Regions from separate parts of the Streptomyces sp. NBC_00038 genome, predicted to be linked through region 1. Evidence: riboswitches for the same ligand, from Rfam matches in the RefSeq annotation. Region 1 holds a riboswitch; each other region holds the start of a gene.

Region 1 (4,979 bases):
CGGCGAGGCCAGGCCGTGGGCCTTTCCCGCACCCGAGCGAGGCACCCTGGGCAACGGCCTGACCGTGCTGCGCTGCCACCGCCCCGGCCAGCAGGTCGTCGCCGTGGAGGTGCTGCTCGCCGCGCCGCTGGAGGCCGAGCCCGCGGGCCTCGACGGCATCGCCACGATCATGGCGCGGGCCTTCTCCGAGGGCACCGACAAGCTCTCCGCCGAGGAGTTCGCGGCCGAGCTGGAGCGCTGCGGCGCCACGCTCGACGCGTACGCCGACCACCCCGGCGTACGCCTGTCGCTCGAAGTCCCCGTCTCACGCCTCCCGAAGGCCCTCGATCTGCTCGCCGACGCCCTGAGGGCACCGGCGTTCGCGGACAGCGAGGTCGAGCGGCTGGTGCGCAACCGGCTGGACGAGATCCCGCACGAGACCGCCAACCCGGCCCGCCGCGCCGCGAAGGAGCTCTCCAAGGAGCTGTTCCCGGCCACGTCGCGCATGTCGCGCCCGCGCCAGGGCACCGAGGAGACGGTCGAGGCGATCGACTCGGGGGCCGTACGCGCCTTCTACGAGAAGCACGTACGCCCCGCCACGGCCACCACCGTGATCGTCGGCGACCTCACCGGAGTCGACGTCGACGCGCTGCTCGCCGACACGCTCGGCTCCTGGACCGGTTCGTCCGCCGAGCCGCGCCCGGTGCCGCCGGTGACCGCCGACGACACCGGCCGGGTCGTCATCGTGGACCGTCCCGGCGCCGTCCAGACGCAGCTGCTCATCGGCCGTGTCGGCGCCGACCGGCACGACCGCGTCTGGCCCGCCCAGGTGCTCGGCACGTACTGCCTCGGTGGCACCCTCACCTCGCGCCTGGACCGCGTCCTGCGCGAGGAGAAGGGCTACACCTACGGTGTGCGGGCGTTCGGCCAGGTCCTGCGCTCCGCCCCGGACGGCTCGGGCATCGCGATGCTCGCCATCAGCGGCTCCGTGGACACCCCGAACACGGGCCCGGCGCTCGACGACCTCTGGAAGGTGCTGCGCACCCTCGCCGCGGAGGGCCTGACGGACGCCGAGCGCGACATCGCCGTACAGAACCTGGTGGGTGTGGCGCCCCTCAAGTTCGAGACGGCGGCGGCCGTCGCGGGCACGCTGGCCGACCAGGTCGAGCAGCATCTGCCCGACGACTACCAGGCGACGCTGTATCAGCAGCTCGCCGCCACGGGCACCGTGGAGGCCACCGCGGCCGCCGTGAGCGCCTTCCCGGTGGACCGCCTGGTGACCGTCCTGGTGGGCGACGCCGCGACGATCGAGGAGCCCGTCAAGGCCCTCGGAATCGGTGAAGTGAGCGTCGTTCCGGCGGAGTAGGACAGCAGTGCCCTTGGGGGCCCAGGAGACCACGGAGTCTCCTGGGCCCCCATTTGTCCGTATTGATAGAGAGGTTGCCTGTCTGCCCTGTGGCATGCGCTACAAAAGCCGTGATCCGTTTGTCGATTGAAAGATGTCCCGTTTAGCGTCGGTCCGGCTGTTCGTCAGGCAGTGCGCCGCACCCGCGGCACCGGACAGCCATCGCTTAGTCCCCGTACGGCGCGAGCCAGGGGAGCCGGGGACCCACACGCAGTCCCTGGGGTGAATCGGACGCCCTCCCCGGAGGTGGTCCGTAGGAGACCTTCCTGCTCCGAACCCGTCAGCTAACCCGGTAGGCGAGAAGGAAGGAAAGGATCAGCCCCTCCATGGCGTTCACCTGTGGCACAGGGAAGCACCGTCGCCCGAGCCGCGTGCAGCGCACGACCACGAACGCCATCGGCGTCGCGGCGCTCACCACCACCGGTGTCCTCGGCTCCCTGGCCGCCCCGGCGCTCGCCGCGGACAACTCCGTCGAGCAGACCGGCCTGACCCAGGCCGTCGAGATCGGTGACACGATCGCCGACCAGATCGACGCGCAGGCCGCGGCCCAGCAGCACGCCGCCGACGAGGCAGCCGCACAGAAGAAGGCCGACGAGGCCGCGAGGAAGAAGGCCGCGGAGAAGGCCAAGGAGGAGCGCGAGGCCAAGGAGCGCGCCGCCCGCGAGGCCGAGCGCAAGCGCCTCAACACCTTCGTCCCGCCGGTCACCGGCTCGTACATCTCCACCGGCTACAAGACCGGCGGCAGCCTCTGGTCCTCCGGCAGCCACACCGGCATCGACTTCCACGCCGCGTCCGGCACCTCGGTCCACGCGGTCGGCTCCGGCACCGTCGTCGAGGCCGGCTGGGGCGGCGCCTACGGCAACAACATCGTCATCAAGATGAACGACGGCACGTACACGCAGTACGGCCACCTGTCGTCCATCGGCGTCTCCGTGGGCCAGACGGTCACCCCGGGCCGGCAGATAGGCCTCTCCGGGTCCACCGGCAACACCACAGGGCCGCACCTCCACTTCGAGGCCCGGACGACCGCCGAGTACGGCTCGGACATCGACCCCGTCGCGTACCTCCGCTCGCACGACGTGAACATCTGACGCCGCTCCGGCGTGAACGTCTGATCACTCGCGTACGTACTTCACAAGGCCCCGGCTCGCACGAGCCGGGGCCTTGTCGTTTCGAACCGCTTCCTGTCCAAAAAATATCCATGGATTCCGGCCCGCCATCGGAAATTCCGAGTCTCTGCAATAGAGTCACTGAACAAGCGTCAATCGACGGCGTTTCACGGGGATTAAAGCGGAGGTCCGGTATGCGTGTTCCTGCGCACTCGGTATGCACAGCGATCCGCGACGACATCGTCGCGGGTGTCTACGAGCGCGGCAGCCGGCTCACCGAGGAACTGCTCGCGCGCCGCTACGGAGTCTCGCGCGTCCCTGTGCGCGAGGCCCTGCGCACGCTGGAGGCAGAGGGCTTCGTCGTCACCCGGCGGCACGCGGGCGCGTGCGTCGCGGAGCCGACCGAGCAGGAGGCCGGGGACCTGCTCGAGATGCGCATGCTCCTTGAGCCGCTGGGCGCCGCCCGGGCCGCGCAGCGCCGCACCGAGGCCCACCTCAAGGTGCTCCGAGGCCTGGTCAGACTGGGTCAGGAGCGGGCCAGGAGGGGCAACAGCGAGGATCTGCGCTCGCTGGGCGGCTGGTTCCACGAGACCCTCGCGCAGGCCTCCGGAAGCACCGCGCTGACCTCGACACTCGCCCAGCTGCGGCACAAGATCGCCTGGATGTACGCGGTCGAGGCGCCGGCCAACCCCGCGGAATCCTGGGCGGAGCACGGCGGGATCGTGGACGCCGTGGCGCGCGGCGACAGTGAGCGGGCGCGGGCGATCACGGCCCTGCACACCGAACGGGCGACGGCCGCGCACCGGCTCCGCTTTCCCGGCGCGGGGGATCGCCCGGACCGTGTGAGGACTTCGCAACATCCCGTAAACATGACGGGCCTGCGGCATTAACAAGAGCGCCGTATACAAAGAGGAGTAATTCGCGGGAGATTATTTATGCTGCCCGCACAATGGAATTGCGAAGGGCCCACCCGATAATTCGGGTGGGCCCTTGCCGGTGTTTTGGAGCGATGAAAACCGCCACTGCACCTCAGACGGTCTCGGGAAGCTCCTCGAGCCCCTCGGCGACCAGCTTCGCCAGACGGTCCAGGGCGACGTCCGCGCCCTCGGCGTCGGACGCGAGGACGATCTCCTCGCCGCCCGTGGCCCCCAGGCCGAGGACCGCGAGCATGGAGGCCGCGTTGACGGGGTTGCCGTCAGCCTTGGCGATCGTCACGGGGACGCCGGAGGCCGTGGCCGCCCGGACGAAGATGGAGGCGGGGCGGGCGTGGAGGCCCTCGGCCCAGCCGACGTTGACGCGGCGCTCAGCCATGTGATGCTGCCCTTCAGGTGGCTCAAGTTGTCTAGACCAGTGTCCCATATCGTGAAGCGCGTCCGGAGCGGGTGCATTCGGTGACAAACCGTCTGTTGCCGTCTGCCGCCGTCCCGGACCCCGTTGTCGGATCCCGGCCTGGATCCGACTTCGGTCCCCCAAGACTGCCTCGCGCCGTTGTCGTACGCGAGCCGTACTGTGGGCGCATGGACAACTCGTCGGACCGGCACGAGTACCCCTCCCACTGGGAGGCGGACGTGGTGCTGCGCGACGGCGGTACGGCACGCATCAGGCCCATCACCGTCGACGACGCCGAGCGCCTGGTCAGCTTCTACCAGCAGGTCTCCGACGAGTCGAAGTACTACCGCTTCTTCGCGCCGTATCCGCGCCTGTCCGCGAAGGACGTTCACCGCTTCACGCACCACGACTTTGTGGACCGGGTGGGACTCGCGGCCACGGTGGGCGGCGAGTTCATCGCCACCGTACGCTACGACCGCATCAACGCCGACGGCCTGCCCGCCTCCGCGCCCGCCGACGAGGCCGAGGTCGCCTTCCTCGTCCAGGACGCCCACCAGGGGCGCGGCGTCGCCTCCGCCCTCCTCGAACACATCGCGGCCGTGGCTCGCGAGCGGGACATCCGCCGGTTCGCCGCCGAGGTACTGCCGGCCAACAACAAGATGATCAAGGTGTTCACGGACGCCGGGTACCAGCAGAAGCGGCACTTCGAGGACGGCGTCGTACGCCTGGAGTTCGACCTCGAACCCACCGACAGGTCGCTCGCCGTGCAGCGTGCACGGGAGCAGCGCGCCGAGGCCCGGTCCGTGCACCGGCTGCTCGCACCCGGCTCGGTCGCCGTCATCGGCGCCGGCCGCACGCCCGGCGGCGTGGGCCGCAGTGTCCTCACGAACCTCCGCGAGGCCGGCTTCACGGGGCGGCTGTACGCCGTGAACAGCGCGGTCCAGGAGAGCGAGATCGACGGAGTGCCCGCCTACCGATCCATCGGTGACATCGGCGAGCCCGTCGACCTCGCGGTCGTCGCCGTGGCGGCGCCGTACGTCCCCGAGGTCGTCGCGGAGTGCGGTGACCACGGCGTGCAGGGGCTCGTGGTCGTGTCGGCGGGGTACGCCGAGAGCGGCGCCGAAGGGCGGGAACGCCAGCGCGAACTCGTCCGCCAG
Region 2 (4,979 bases), 3.5 Mb from region 1:
CGGGTACTACGGCGGGCTGCACGTGACCCAGTGGGACTGGGAGAACTACGGCGGCCTCAAGTACGCCCCGAGCGCCGACCAGGCCAGCCGCTCGCAGCAGATAGCCGTCGCCGAGAAGATCCTCGACGGCCGGGGGCTCGTCGCCTGGCCCACCTGTGGACCCCTCTCCGGGCTCAGCAAGGACTCCGCCTCGGTGGAGGTCGACACGGGTGTGTCCGACGACTCGTCATCCGACACGTCCACTTCGGACTCCTCGGACTCTTCGGAATCAACCGACTCATCTGGTTCGACCGACTTGTCCGCATCGTCCACCCCCTCGCCGTCCGCTTCGTCCTCGTCCGGCACTTCGACCAAATCCGATACTTCGGATGAGGGTGCGGGTGCGGACTCGAACGGATCAAACAGTGACGACTCGGACAAGTCCACCCAGGAGGACGGCTCTTCGAGTACGTCCGACAGCGCGACGACCGGCGCCGGGCGGCACCGTGGTGACACCGCCACCGAGGGTGCGACCGACAGTCGTACGGACAGCACGTCCGGGCGGCACGCCTCGCGTGAATCCGACGCGGCCCGCGATGTCGTCGACGGCTCGTACGTCGTCCGCGCCGGAGACAGCCTCTCGGTCATCGCCGACGCCCTTGGCCTCGAAGGCGGATGGACCGAGCTGTACGCCGAGAACGAGGAGACGGTCGGCACCGACGCGAACCTCATCCTCCCCGGTCAGAGCCTTGCAGTTGATGTCGAACCGGGCGAAAAGTAGCGGGAGTTCACGTCATGGTTCGCCATGGAATGTCCGGTTTGGCGAGAATGAGAGATGGATCTCAGACCCCCTGATCGTCTTTGAAATTCCGCCGATCGCCTGCCTACGGTCGTGACCGCTCGCCACAGCGGGCCCCGACGGACGCAACGCCGAATCCTGCCAGCGGCCGTACGGGAACAGTCGTCGCGTCAAGCGCCGTAGGCAGGAGCGGGGGACCCAAGGTAAGTGCCGCGCCCGGTAGTTGACCGGGAGTGGCTTGGGGTGAAGCCGTGTGCCGAAAGGTGCGCGACCGGGCACTCACCCGCCCGAACCCGACAGCTCACCTCGCAGGCGTCGGTGAGGGGATCACTTCATGCTGCGTTCGTGCAAGGGCAAGCACCGTCGCCCGTCCAAGGTCACCCGCATTGCCACGCTCGCCGGGGTGACCGGCGTAGCCGTCGCCGCCCCGCTCATGGCGTCCGGCACCGCCTCCGCCGCCACCACCTCCGAGTGGGACACCGTCGCCCAGTGCGAGTCCGGCGGCAACTGGGCCATCAACACCGGCAACGGTTACTACGGCGGTCTGCAGTTCTCCTCCTCCACCTGGTCCGCGTACGGTGGCAGCGCTTACGCCGCCACCGCCGACCAGGCCTCCAAGTCCCAGCAGATAACCGTCGCCGAGAAGGTCCTCGCCGCGCAGGGCAAGGGCGCCTGGCCGTCCTGCGGCACGGGCCTGTCGAGCGCCGCGTACGACGGTGGCACGAGCGACTCCTCGTCGTCCTCGTCCTCCTCCTCGTCGAGCAGCGAGCAGAGCACCACTCCTTCGCAGCAGTCGAGCACGCCCACCGCCACGACCAAGGCCGCTGCGACGAAGACCGTCGACACCCCGACCGGCAAGAAGGTCAAGAAGGGTGACGGCGAGTACAAGGTGAAGAAGAACGACACCCTCAGCTCCATCGCCGAGGCGAAGAACGTCAAGGGTGGCTGGCAGCAGCTGTTCAAGCTGAACAAGGACATCATCGACGACGCGGACTTCATCTACCCGGGTCAGCAGCTGCACCTCAGCTGAAGCGCGAAGCCTCAAGACTGAGGAGCCATGGTTGTCGGCCCACGGCGGTCGGCTGACAACAGGCTCGCAGCTGAACCACAGCTCTCTCCTATACGTGGTCTCCATACTGAAGGCCTCGTGTGGGTCACCCCCGTCCCCACGGGCTCCCCGCTCCGGTGCGTGTTCCCCCGTACGCACCGGGGCGGGGTTTTTCATTCCCTTTTTGTTCCGATCTGGAACAATGTTTACCCTGAGTTCTGCCCAAGGGATGGTCGACCGGCTGGCCGATCCCTCCGAGCCGGTTAGGCTCATCCCGCAGGGGTCTAAAAGGCCCCCGCGTACCCGCGTCACATCCCAGAAGGAGATGCTCGTGCCGTCCATCGACGTCGTCGTAGCCCGGGAAATCCTCGACTCGCGAGGGAACCCCACCGTCGAGGTCGAGGTCGGCCTCGACGACGGCAGCACGGGTCGTGCCGCCGTTCCGTCCGGCGCCTCCACGGGTGCCTTCGAAGCCATCGAGCTGCGCGACGGTGACCCCAACCGCTACGGCGGCAAGGGTGTGGAGAAGGCCGTCCTCGCCGTCATCGAGCAGATCGGCCCGGAGCTCGTCGGCTACGACGCCACCGAGCAGCGCCTGATCGACCAGGCGATGTTCGACCTGGACGCCACCGACAACAAGGGCTCGCTCGGCGCCAACGCCATCCTCGGCGTCTCCCTCGCCGTCGCGCACGCCGCCTCCGAGGCCAGCGACCTCCCCCTCTTCCGCTACCTCGGCGGCCCGAACGCGCACCTGCTGCCCGTTCCGATGATGAACATCCTCAACGGCGGCTCGCACGCGGACTCCAACGTCGACATCCAGGAGTTCATGATCGCCCCGATCGGCGCGGAGTCCTTCTCCGAAGCGCTGCGCTGGGGCGCCGAGGTCTACCACACCCTCAAGAAGGTGCTGAAGACCAAGGGCCTGTCCACCGGCCTCGGCGACGAGGGCGGCTTCGCCCCGAACCTGGAGTCCAACCGCGCCGCGCTCGACCTCATCATCGAGGCCATCAAGCAGGCCGGTTACATCCCCGGCGAGCAGATCGGGCTCGCGCTCGACGTCGCCGCGTCCGAGTTCTACAAGGACGGCAAGTACGAGTTCGAGGGCAAGTCCCGCTCGGCCGCCGAGATGACCGAGTACTACGAGGAGCTCGTCTCCGCGTACCCGCTGGTCTCCATCGAGGACCCGCTGTACGAGGACGACTGGGCCGGCTGGAAGGTCATCACCGACAAGCTGGGCGACAAGGTCCAGATCGTCGGCGACGACCTCTTCGTCACCAACCCCGAGCGCCTGGCCCGCGGCATCGAGGAGGGCTCCGCGAACGCCCTGCTCGTCAAGGTCAACCAGATCGGCTCGCTGACCGAGACCCTGGACGCCGTCGAGATGGCCCAGCGCAACGGCTTCAAGTGCATGATGTCCCACCGCTCCGGCGAGACCGAGGACGTCACCATCGCCGACCTCGCCGTCGCGGTGAACTGCGGTCAGATCAAGACCGGCGCCCCGGCCCGCTCGGACCGCGTCGCCAAGTACAACCAGCTGCTGCGCATCGAGGAGATCCTCGACGACGCCGCGGTGTACGCCGGTCGCAGCGCCTTCCCCCGTTTCAAGGGCTGACCCTCCGGGTCAAGTAGGAAGCGTCGTACGTACGTCCCCGTACTCGGTCCCGTACCGTGTGCGGGGACGTACGCACGTGACGGGTTTGTACCGGGGAGGCGGGACTCATGGCCGTGAAGGACCGGGACCGGTTCTCCACCGCGACCAGGCTGAAGCTGCTCGGCGAGCAGACGGCGGCCCGGGTCTACCGCTCCCAGACCAAGCGGCAGGCGCGCCGCTCGCGGCTCACCGGGCGGGCGGCGCTCCTCGCCCTCGTCCTCTGTTCGCTGGTCGTGGCCCTCGCGTACCCGATAAGGCAGTACGTGTCCCAGCGCGCCGAGGTCGCCGACCTGCAGCAGCAGCGCGAGGAGGCCCGTGCGCGTGTCGAGCAGCTGCGTGACCTCAAGGCTCGCTGGCAGGACGACGCGTACGCGGAGCAGCAGATCCGGGACCGGCTGCACTATGTGATGCCGGGGGAGACCGGGTACATCGTGATCGACCCGGACGCGGCGAAGCAGTCCCGCGCCGGCCAGGGGGCGGCCGACCGTCCCTGGTACGCCAACGTCTGGGACGGTGTGGACAAGGCCGACCGTTCCGACGAATGACAGTTGACAGATATTGAAATCTGTCATCTGTCATTCGATATCTGATAGCTGACCACGGAAAGACAGCACCCAGGCATGCAAACGCCCCCGCCGACCACCCCCTACACCGAGCCGACCGACGCGGACGTCGAGGCCTTCAAGCAGCAGCTGGGGCGACCGCCGCGCGGGTTGCGCGCGATCGCGCACCGTTGTCCCTGCGGTCAGCCGGACGTGGTGGAGACGGCGCCCCGCCTTCCCGACGGGACGCCGTTCCCGACGACGTACTACCTGACGTGTCCGCGTGCCGCTTCCGCGATCGGCACGCTGGAGGCCAACGGGGTCATGAAGGAGATGACGGACCGTCTGGCGAGCGATCCGGAGCTGGCCGCCGCGTATCGCGCCGCTCACGAGGATTACATCGCGCGGCGTGACTCCATCGAGGTCCTGGAGGGCTTTCCCAGCGCGGGTGGCATGCCGGACCGGGTGAAGTGCCTCCATGTGCTGGTGGGTCATTCCCTGGCGGCGGGTCCGGGCGTGAACCCGCTGGGCGACGAGGCCATCGGGATGCTGCCGGAGTGGTGGCGCAAGGGGCCCTGCGTGACGTCGTCGGATGACGACACCCGGCAGCTCGGCGCCGAGGCGGCCCCCGCCGCCGAGGAGGCCGCCAAGTGACCCGTGTCGCCGCCGTCGACTGCGGTACGAACTCGATCCGGCTGCTCGTGGCGGACGCGGACCCGGAGACGGGTGAACTCGTCGACCTGGACCGCCGTATGACGATCGTGCGGCTCGGTCAGGGTGTCGACCGGACCGGGCGGCTCGCCCCGGAGGCGCTGGAGCGGACCTTCGCCGCCTGCCGTGAGTACGCGGCGATCATCAAGGAGCACGGGGCGGAGAGACTGCGGTTCGTGGCGACCTCCGCGTCCCGTGACGCCGAGAACCGGGACGAGTTCGTGCGCGGGGTGCTGGACATCCTGGGTG
Region 3 (4,979 bases), 1.4 Mb from region 1:
GCGGCTGTGCGGACCTTGCCTCCACCGAGCGAGCGCTGCCTGGGCTTGCGGTGCGTTGCCACGAGGGCGCCACATCCTTCGGTACGGCCGCCGGAGCGGGAACCCGGCGGTCAGCGGTTACGCGTCCGGCGGCGGCCCACACAGGGGGAGCGGGCCGCCGCCGGACCTTCTCGGCGGTGGTGTCCGGATGCCGCCCCTGGCCCGGGCGGCGGTGGGGAGCCGGGCACCTGGTGGAGGACGCTAAACCTGAGCGTGAGGGGTTGGTAACGCCATGTACGGAACTGGCGTCACTGGATCGCCGAACGACCGCATGTGATCGCGATTCCCGCCTGGAGTCGCCGACTTCACACGGTGTGATGACCGATGGGGGCAATCCCGGACAACCAGGGGTGCGCCGGTGCTAGGGGTTACATGGGATGGGCCGGTGACAAGTGGGGCCAGGGCGCAGGAATAGGCTCCCGCCTCATGGACCTACTCATCCATTTCTTCGTCGGCCTGCACATCATCGGCATCGCCTCGCTTCTCGGTGGCTTCCTCACCCAGATGAAGGCGATGGGCCAGGGCACGGCCCGGTTCGTCCCCGCGATGCTGCACGGCGCGCTGACCATGCTGGTCACGGGCGTCGTGCTGGTCGGCCTCAACCAGGCGGACGACCAGACGGTCAACAACATCAAGATCGGTGTGAAGCTGGCGCTGCTGATAGTGATCCTGGGGCTCGTCTACGTGAAGCGCGACGACGAGAAGGTGGACAAGGGCCTCTTCGGGCTCGTCGGGCTGCTGACCACGACGGACATCTTCATCGCGGTGCTGTGGACCTGACGGCTCCGGCTGCCACCACCAGCCACACCGCCACCGAGATCCACAGCAGTACCTCACCCAGCCCCTTGAGCCAGTCGACATCGAGGGCGGTGGAGACCGACAGGGTCGCCGCCGCCGTCATCCCCATCGGGAACACGGTCGCCCAGCGCCGCGCGTCGTAGCGCAGGCGCGGCCGGACCAGTTCCGCGGCGACCAGGACGCAGTACCAGGCGAGATCGAGGACGAGCAGGGCGACGGTGACGGCGCGCAGGACGCCGTTGTCGTCGTCGTTCCACAGGTAGGCGTTCACGTGGTGTGCCGCGACGAGTTCGGCACCGGCCAGCGCCGAGATCGCGAGCGCGCCGCCCGCGACCCACTGGTCCCCGGCGCCCGTGGCCACCTCCCTGATGTCGAAGTGCGCGAACGCCACCGCGTACAGCACGATCCCGAGCCAGAACAGCACCAGCGCGGTGTGCGCGAGCCAGTCCGCGCCCAGCGCCGCGGCGAGCGTGGCCCCCAGCACGGCCAGGCCCTGTGTCGCCACGCACACGAGGAACACCCCTCCCGGCATACGACGCTTCCAGTGCCGTACGACGACGAAGAGCAGCACCGGACACAGCACGGCCGACAGCGCAAGCAGCGCCTCGGCGACCTCCTGCCACCCCAGCGCGGACAGCCGCGTACCGAGGACGGTCGTCGCCGCGACAGCGGTGAGCCCGGCGGGCGTGCCCGCCTCCGCCGCCCAGCGCGTCCGCTCCCGCACCAGCCGTACGACGAAGTCCGCGGCGAGCGCGAGCCAGGCGACGGCCGCCAGCGCCAGCGCGATACGGGACAGCGTCTCGTAGCCGGTCAGATGCCACCCGACCGAGATGATGCCGGTCGCCATGACGGCGGCACCGGCGGCGGGCGGCCGCTCGGCCCACCACGCGCGGAGCTGGGGGATGGCTGGCATGGCTGGCATGGGCCCGATGCTAGGGATCTCCGGACGGGTGGCCCGCGGGGCACGCGCGCGGGGGATGAAAACGTGGGGCACGCGTGCGTGGGGGATGGCGCACGCGCTTGTTTGGGGTGGGTGGGGCGTGAAAGCCGTGGAGTGCGCCCACGCGCGGGGTGAAGTGCCCGGCGCCTGCGTATTGCAGGACCACGCTCCGCGCGTGCCTATCAGGACCCACACACCCCGGCGCGTGCGTATCAGGATCTCGCGCCTCGCGCCTCGCGCGGAGCGCGAACGCGCAGGGCGTGACAGCCGCCTGGCGTGCCTCGCCCGAAACGGCCGCGAGGCACGCCCCGTAGTGCACGAAAACGTGCCCCACGCGTGCGTGCCCCGCGAAAAGGGTGTCCGGGTGGTGCGTTGCGTTACGCCGGGCGTACCACGCTGTGGATCGCCGACTCGCCGTCGTAGTAGATCGATTCCTCGCGGACGTACGCGCCCGGCTTCGGGGCGTGGATCATCATGCCGTTGCCGATGTAGAGGCCGACGTGGCTGACGTCGTCGTAGAAGAAGACGAGGTCGCCGGGCTGGGCGTCGGAGAGGGCGACGGTCGTGCCGGCGTTCACCTGGTCGTAGGTGACGCGCGGGAGTGTGACGCCGGCGGCCTTCCAGGCGGCCTGGGTGAGGCCCGAGCAGTCGTACGAGCCGGGGCCGGTGGCGCCCCAGACGTACGGCTTGCCGACCTGGGCACGGGCGAAGGCGATGGCCTTGGCCGCCTTCGTGGCGTACGAGGAGTCGGTGGTGGTGGTCGTGCCGGTCGTGGCGCTCGACGACGTCTCCTGGGCGGCCGCCTTCGCCGCGGCCTCGGCAGCGGCCTGCTGCTGCGCCAGTTCCGCCGCCTTGCGCTCGGCCTCCTTGCGCTGCTCCTCCTCGATCGCCGCGAGCCGCGCCTTCTCCTCGGCGGTCAGCTGCGAGAGCAGTTCGCGCGCCGAGGCGAGCTTCTGCTGGACGTCGGCCTTGGACGTCTTGAGGGCGGTCTGCGAGGTGGTCAGCGTCTCCAGGCTCTGGGAGGCCTCCGTGCGCTTCTCGGTGGCGGCGGCCTGCTCCGTGACGTAGTCGTCGACGGCCGCCTTCTGGCGGGTGGTCAGCCGGTCCATCAGCTGGGTCTGGTCGAAGTAGTCCTGCGGGTTGTCGGCCAGCAGGAGACTCGCGGTGTCGGGGGCGGCGGCCCCGGTGCGGTACTGCGCCGCGGCGAACGAACCCAGCTCCTCACGCGCGGTGTTGAGCTTCTCCGTGCGCTTGGCGACGTCGTCGAGAAGGGTGTCGACCTGCTTGCGCTGCTTGGAGGTCTTCTCCTTGGCCGCGTTGTACTTGTCGGTGGCCGACTCCGCCTGCCGATAGAGGTCGTCAACCTTCTTCTCGACCTCTTCGAGGCTCGGCTTGGGCTCCTCCGAGGGCGCGGCGGTCGCCGTCTGGGAGAGCAGAGCCACCGAGGTGAGGGCCGCGGTTGCGAGCGCGGGGGGCCGTATGCCCGCCACGCGCGTACCCGAGAGCCATTTGCGATGCGACGCCAAGGGAGGCGACTCCTTCCATCATCCGCCTACCGAGTTAGCTGTCGGGTTCGGGCGGGTGGTTCGGAAGGGTTGCCCTACGGTCCCTGCCCGACAAGGCAGTTGGACCGATTCACCCCAAGGTCGGTTGGGTCCCCGGCTCCAGCTGCCATGAAGGCGCGCCGGACTCGGCGGAGGCTACCGCGGCCCGGCGACGTTCGCCGGTGGGGGTCGGGCGGCCTGGTCAGCACGCTAGCCAACTCGTGTGGCCCTTGTGAAGGTTGATGTTCGATATGCCCGATACATTTTCGTGACCTTAGTCATGAGCTTCGTCACCCGGGGTCGATTTGGAATGGTCTGCGGTGAGTTGTCCGAAGCGGTCGGAGCGACCGCAGCAGCCGCCCGCGATGCGGAAGTTCGGCCCGCGTGGGGAGTTCGGCCCGCGCCGGAGCCCCCGGCGGCCGGGCCTGGCTAATCTGCACGGATGACCACCGACCTGACCCTGCTGCCGCGTGTCGCCTATCGCGGGCAGGAGGTCACCGCGCCCCGGCTCCGAGGTCTCCTCGCGCTGCTCGCGGGCGACCTGCGCACGGGTTGCAGCACCGAGCGGCTGGTGGCAGGGCTGTGGCCGGAGGAGTTGCCGGAGCGGCCGGGAAAGGCGGTACAGGTCCTGGTGTCCAGGGCGCGGGCGCAGCTGGGCGCCGACGTCCTCATCAGCACGCCGACCGGATACCGGCTCACACTCGCCGAGGAGCAGGTCGACAGCTCCGCCCTACTGCTGTACGCCGCCGCGAGCGCGGACCGGGCCAGGGCCGGGGACCACGCGGGATCGCTGGCCGCGGCCGAGGCCGGGCTCGCGCTGTGGGAGGGCACCCCTGACGAGGCCGGCGACACCGACGACCCTGTAGCCGCGCTGCGCACCGAGCGCGCCCCCGTCCGCGGCACGCTCGTACGCGCGCAGGCGCTCGCACTCGCCCGCCTCGGCCGGCACGCGGAGGCGGCCGGACAGCTGGCCGCGGCCGCCGCGGAGCATCCGCGCGACGAGGAGGTGCTCGCCGAGCGGCTGCGCGGCGAGGCGGCCACGGCGGGCCCGTCCGCCGCGCTGATGCGGTACGAGGCGTACCGCCGTGAACTGCGCGACGAGCTCGGCACGGATCCGGGCGCCGGACTCAAGGCCGTACAACAGGAGCTGCTGCGCGGCGAGGCGCCCGTCGCCAGGCACGGCGTGCCGCACGAGCCGAACCCGCTGCTCGGCCGGGACGAGGACATCGCGGCGGTGGAGCGGCTGCTCCGCGCCTCCCGCGCCGTCACCGTCGTCGGCCCCGGCGGTCTCGGCAAGACCCGGCTCGCGCACGCCGTCAGCCGCCGGGCCGAGCAGCGCGTGGTGTATTTCGTGCCGCTCGCCGGCGTCACCGCGGGCGCGGACGTGGCCGCGGAGGTGGCCTCCGCGCTCGGCGCGGGCGAGGGACGGCCCGGCGCACTCAGTGGTCACGACCCGGTGTCCGGCATCCTCGGCGTGCTCGGCTCCGGGTCCGCGCTCCTCGTCCTCGACAACTGCGAGCAGGTCGTCGCCGGTGCCGCCGACCTCGTACAGGCCCTGGTCTCGTCCTCCAAGGACCTGCGGGTGCTCGCCACCAGCCGGGCCCCGCTGGGCCTCACCTCGGAGGCGGTGTACGCGCTGCCGGAGCTCGGGCTCGGCA
Region 4 (4,979 bases), 1.7 Mb from region 1:
ACAGCAGCGACGACTACCTGATGTCGGCCTGGTGGATCGTCGGCTCGTACTTCCTGCTCGGCCTCGGCGACATCCTCCTGGAGACCTCCGGCATGTCGGCCACCACGAAACTCGCCCCGGCCGCCTTCTCCAGCCAGACCATGTCCCTCTGGTTCCTGTCGCTCGCGCTCGCCAACGGCATCCAGGCGCAGACCGTGAAGCTCTACGACGACGTCTCCAAGCCTGCCTACTTCGGCGTCAACGGCGCGATCGCGGTGGCCGCGGGCCTCGCCGTGATGGCACTCGCGCCCTGGCTGCGCCGCACGATGCACCCCGTCCACTGAAGCCACTGGGATCCCGCCATGCGCATCCGTACGTCCTTCCCCTACGAGTCCGCTCACGAGGACGTCCTCATCCCGCTCCCGGACGGCACCCGCCTGTACGCCCGCGTCTGGCGCCCGCTGACCGACGAACCCGTACCGGCGCTCCTCGAGTACCTCCCGTACCGCCTCACGGACTGGACCGCGCCACGCGACTGGCAGCGCCATCCCTGGTACGCCGGACACGGCTACGCCTCCGTCCGCGTGGACGTCCGCGGCCACGGCAACTCGGAGGGCATGCCGACGGACGAGTACTCGGCGGTGGAGCTGGCGGACGGCGTGGAGGTGGTCAACTGGCTTGCTTCCCAGCCCTGGTGCTCCGGCAAGGTCGGCATGTTCGGCATCTCCTGGGGCGGCTTCAACTCCCTCCAGATCGCGGCCCTCGCGCCCGAACCGCTCAAGGCGATCGTCACGGTCTGCTCGGCGGACGACCGCTACGACAACGACGTGCACTACATGGGAGGTTCCGTCCTCGCCGTCGACATGCACGCCTGGGCGGCCACCATGCTCGCCTTCGCCGCCCGCCCGCCGGACCCGGTGCACGTGGGCGAGGTGATGTGGCGCGACATGTGGGTGAAGCGGCTGGAGGCGGTGGACCCCTTCATCCACACCTGGCTGGAGCACCAGACCCGGGACGCGTACTGGCGCCACGGCAGCGTCTGCGAGGACTACGGCGCGATCCAGGCCGCCGTCCTGGCGGTGGGCGGCTGGCACGACCCGTACCGGGACACGGTGTTGCGCCTGGTCGAGAACCTGCCACCCGATCGCGTACGAGGCCTGATCGGCCCCTGGTCGCACCAGTACCCGGACCGGGGCCTGCCGCCGGGCCCGGCGATCGGGTTCCTTCAGGAGACGCTGCGGTGGTGGGACCACTGGCTGAAGCCCTCCTCCGGTTCCGGCAGGGGCGTGATGTCGGAGCCGCTCCTCCGCTCGTACGTCAGTGACTCGCATCGTCCGGCAACGGTGTACGAGGTGTTGCCGGGCCGGTGGGTGGGCGACGAGACCTGGCCGTCGCCCGCCGTGACGCCGGTCTCGTACGGCCTCCAGGGCGCGCCGGTACTGGTGCGCTCCCCCATGCACACGGGCGTGGACGCGGGCCGCTTCTTCCCCTTCGGGAACGACGCGGACCTGCCGCCGGACCAGCGGGAGGAGGACGGCCGTTCGGCGTGCTTCGAGTTCGAAGTCCCGGAGGAGACCTGGGTGTTGGGGCGCCCGAAGGTGCGGTTGCGACTCACCTCGCACGCCGAGCGCGGCCAGGTGATCGCCCGGGTCTGCGACGTGGCCCCCGACGGCTCATCGACCCTCGTCACCCGCGGCGTCCTGAACCTGTCAGCACGTCACGGCCGTGACCAGGCGGTTCCCTGGAAACCGGGCTCTACGGAGGACGTGCTTTTCGAGCTGAACGGCATCGGCCACGCCTTCCCCGCGGGCCACCGCATCCGGCTGGCCGTCTCCTCCGCGTACTGGCCGTGGATCTGGCCCCAGCCCGGCTCGGAGGCGGGCTTCACCCTGGACCCGGCGGGCAGCGCCCTCGAACTCCCCGTACGGGCAAGGCAGTCGTCGTTCCCGATCACCTTCGAGGAGCCGGAGGAGTCCGAACCCCTGGGCGTCGTCGTGCCGGCAACCCTCGACGAACCACGCCCCGAACGCCTCGTCGTACGCGACGTCGCCAAGGGCGAGTGGCGCCTCGAAGTCGACCCCCGCTACGGCGGCACCCGCGTCTATCCCGACGGCCTCGAATTCACGGAGGACGCGCTGGAGACGTACACGATCAACGAGTCGGATCCGCTGTCCGCGCGGACCCGGTCGACTTGGTCGATCCGGCTGCACCGGCCGGAGTTGCCTTGGGACGCGCGGGTCTCCACGACCTCCGAAATCACCTGCGATGCCCATGACTTCATCACCTTGAACGAGGTGATCTGCAGCGACGGGGACGAAGTCGTGTTCCACCGGACGTGGGAGCGGCGAATTCCGCGGACGGCAGGCTAGGCGGCCGCCTATTCCGCGGGACAGGGGGCTGGGCGGCCACCCGGTCATCGCGCCTTCGGGCATCCAGCAGATGCCCGTATTGCACCTAGATTGCCTACGTCGCCGCTTTGTTCACGCTTGGTCGCGTGAAATGGGTCACGTCCGGACAAGATCGACATCTGACCCCGCCTCACAATTGCCCGTTCGCGAAAGGCAAGTTGAGTTTCACATTCCGGTGGAATCGGGCGATTCTCTCTGCAATCCACCGAGGCAAAAGCGATCTACGCCGCGAAATCGGGCCTTGTTCCCGACATGTGCTCTCGCATACGTTCGCGTCGATCCAGGCGGAACGCCGAATCCTGCCGCCGCCCGGAAACCCCACCCACCCACACGCTCACGGCAGGAGCGGGGGACCCAGGTAAGCCGCCGATCCGGACTCCGGAACGGCTAGGGGTAAAGCCGCGCCCACCCACGCGGCCGGGCAGCTCCCGCCCGAACCCGACAGCTCACCTCGCAGGCGCCGGAGAGGAATTCGCCATGCCCGCACGAGGCAAGCACCGCCGCCCCAGGACCAACCACCTCACCCGCGGCATGGTCGCCGCCGGAACGGGCGGAGCCGCACTCGCACTCCCCCTGGTGAGCGCGACCGGCGCCCACGCCGCCACCCAGGCGTCCGTGCCCGCCCAGGCCACCGCGGTGGCGAAGGCCGCTCCGGCCGCGGTCCCCGACGTCAAGCTCGTCACGTACAAGGTCACCGCGGGCGACACCTTGTCCAAGATCGCGCGAGAACACACCAAGGACGGCAGTTGGCAGGCGCTCTACAAGGCCAACGCCGCGGTCATCGGCGGCGACCCGGCGGCGATTCGCCCGGGCACGACCCTGACGGTTGGCACGAAAACCGCCAAAACGTCCGCTAAGTCGACCGGCTCCACCACGGATTCCGCCGCGGCCCCCGCCACCACCGCGACCTACACCAACGACCTCGACGGCTGGATCAAGGAGGCCCTGGCCATCATGGCCCAGTCCGGAATCCCCGGCTCCTACGACGGCATCTACCGCAACATCATTCGCGAGTCCGCGGGAAACCCCCTGGCCATCAACAACTGGGACTCCAACGCCGCCGCCGGCACCCCGTCCAAGGGCCTCCTCCAGGTCATCGACCCGACCTTCACGGCCTACCACGTGGCCGGCACCTCGATGGACCCCTACGACCCGGTCGCGAACATCACGGCGGCCTGCAACTACGCCGCTGCGAAGTACGGTTCGATCGACAACGTCAACGGGGCCTACTGAGTCGGACGCATCCCCCTGAGCGGTCCGCACCGGGTCCGCACCTCAGAAAATGCACCTGCCGGATCGCGGTCGGGGGCGTTATGCTCGCCGCGATGATGACTCAATCCGTAGGCAGATTGGGGGTCCCATCCGCGCAAGGTGAGTGCTGATGCTCACTCAGACCGCGAATGGGGATTCCCGCCTTTCCTTCTGGCTGCGCGTGCGCGAGTTCGCCGTGCCGCCTTCCATGATCGAGACTGCGACCGCCCGCCGCTCCGCCGGGGACTGGGCGGGGGCGTGCGCCGCCGCAGGCATCGACGTCGATTTCAATCTGCGTTCCGTGGCGCGCACGCATGGCCGCGGCCTCGCAGCCCGGATCCGGGCCGATCTCCGCCATCTGGCTCCCGACCTGTTGCGCTGGCACCTGCCGAGGGTCGCTCCCGACGGGCTGCTGCGGCCGGGGCTGACCATCGCCCTGGCTCGGTACGGGTCTCGATACGGGTCTTGGCACGAGTCTCGGTACGAGGACGTAGCTGCGGGGCGTGAGGGCGAGCACCCGGTGTACCTCGTGGTCCGGACTCCGCCCGCCTGGGCGGACGCCGGTCAGCGGATCAGCCTCGCGCTGTGGGGCCGCCCCGGCATCGAGTCCGGCTCATGTCGGCATCCGCATCCTCATCCCAACCGGCGGTACCGGCTCGACCTGCACCGGCACCTGTGGGACGCGCGCAGGGCCGACGAACTGCGGGTCCGGTCCGGGGCCGATCGGCTGCGCGCCCCCTCCGCCGACCCGGATCCGCCGGCGATGGTGCCGCAGGGGCACCGGTGTGCCGTCGACCGATGGGCGGCCGAGGCGCGGATCCTGCTCCACGCCGAAGGGCGGCCCGACGGTATCGGAACCGTCGCCGTGCGGCCCGGGGCCCGGCACCGGCTGGCCCTGGAACTGATCGCGGACAGGGACGGCCCCGGGCCACCCGCCATGCGAATCGCCGCGGCGCCCACGGACGGCAGCGCATCCGCACTGCCGGTCCTGCCCGACGCGGCGACCTGGGTGCTGCCCGATCTGGAACTGATCCGCACCGGTTCGATCGAGGTCGACCGGCTGCATCCGCTCGTCGCCTCGGCACTGGTACCGGGGCGCTCGCCGACCCGCGCCTCCCCCGTTCCGGACCGGGCCCCGGGGCAACCGCGACTCGTGGACTGCCGTGGCGCCGAGCACCGGATCGGCCTGGTCGACGGGGTACTGGCGGCGCTGGACCACGACCCTGCCGAGATCCGCCGTGAGGAACTGCTGGTCGCGCTGACCGGCACTCCGCTTCCCTGCCTGCAGGCCATCGACGAGGCGCACCGTCGCCCGGACTGTCTCGTCGGCGTCCGAGAACG

What was found. Region 1 has a riboswitch for cyclic di-AMP ahead of OG219_RS35795 (M23 family metallopeptidase). Riboswitches for the same ligand answer to the same signal wherever they lie in the genome.
Positions count from the first base shown of each region.
Region 2: it holds a riboswitch for cyclic di-AMP, as region 1 does, so the genes downstream of both, OG219_RS19930 (transglycosylase family protein) here and OG219_RS35795 (M23 family metallopeptidase) in region 1, are expected to answer to the same signal.
Region 3: it holds a riboswitch for cyclic di-AMP, as region 1 does, so the genes downstream of both, OG219_RS29585 (NlpC/P60 family protein) here and OG219_RS35795 (M23 family metallopeptidase) in region 1, are expected to answer to the same signal.
Region 4: it holds a riboswitch for cyclic di-AMP, as region 1 does, so the genes downstream of both, OG219_RS28350 (LysM peptidoglycan-binding domain-containing protein) here and OG219_RS35795 (M23 family metallopeptidase) in region 1, are expected to answer to the same signal.

Region 1 covers NZ_JAPELQ010000001.1:7,931,201-7,936,179, forward strand. The annotation lists gene OG219_RS35790 (pitrilysin family protein) at 1-1,345, shown strand, start outside; cyclic di-AMP (ydaO/yuaA leader) riboswitch at 1,538-1,698, shown strand; gene OG219_RS35795 (M23 family metallopeptidase) at 1,711-2,475, shown strand; gene OG219_RS35800 (GntR family transcriptional regulator) at 2,688-3,383, shown strand; gene OG219_RS35805 (HPr family phosphocarrier protein) at 3,523-3,804, opposite strand; gene OG219_RS35810 (GNAT family N-acetyltransferase) at 4,011-4,979, shown strand, end outside.
Region 2 covers NZ_JAPELQ010000001.1:4,400,060-4,405,038, reverse strand. The annotation lists gene OG219_RS19935 (transglycosylase family protein) at 1-760, shown strand, start outside; cyclic di-AMP (ydaO/yuaA leader) riboswitch at 944-1,108, shown strand; gene OG219_RS19930 (transglycosylase family protein) at 1,113-1,808, shown strand; gene eno (phosphopyruvate hydratase) at 2,152-3,438, shown strand; gene OG219_RS19920 (septum formation initiator family protein) at 3,546-4,022, shown strand; gene OG219_RS19915 (DUF501 domain-containing protein) at 4,098-4,673, shown strand; gene OG219_RS19910 (Ppx/GppA phosphatase family protein) at 4,670-4,979, shown strand, end outside.
Region 3 covers NZ_JAPELQ010000001.1:6,493,618-6,498,596, forward strand. The annotation lists gene OG219_RS29570 (C40 family peptidase) at 1-62, opposite strand, end outside; gene OG219_RS29575 (hypothetical protein) at 466-819, shown strand; gene OG219_RS29580 (tellurite resistance/C4-dicarboxylate transporter family protein) at 797-1,750, opposite strand; gene OG219_RS29585 (NlpC/P60 family protein) at 2,155-3,303, opposite strand; cyclic di-AMP (ydaO/yuaA leader) riboswitch at 3,311-3,483, opposite strand; gene OG219_RS29590 (BTAD domain-containing putative transcriptional regulator) at 3,764-4,979, shown strand, end outside.
Region 4 covers NZ_JAPELQ010000001.1:6,250,206-6,255,184, reverse strand. The annotation lists gene OG219_RS28360 (peptide MFS transporter) at 1-323, shown strand, start outside; gene OG219_RS28355 (CocE/NonD family hydrolase) at 342-2,348, shown strand; cyclic di-AMP (ydaO/yuaA leader) riboswitch at 2,709-2,860, shown strand; gene OG219_RS28350 (LysM peptidoglycan-binding domain-containing protein) at 2,865-3,620, shown strand; gene OG219_RS28345 (hypothetical protein) at 3,769-4,979, shown strand, end outside.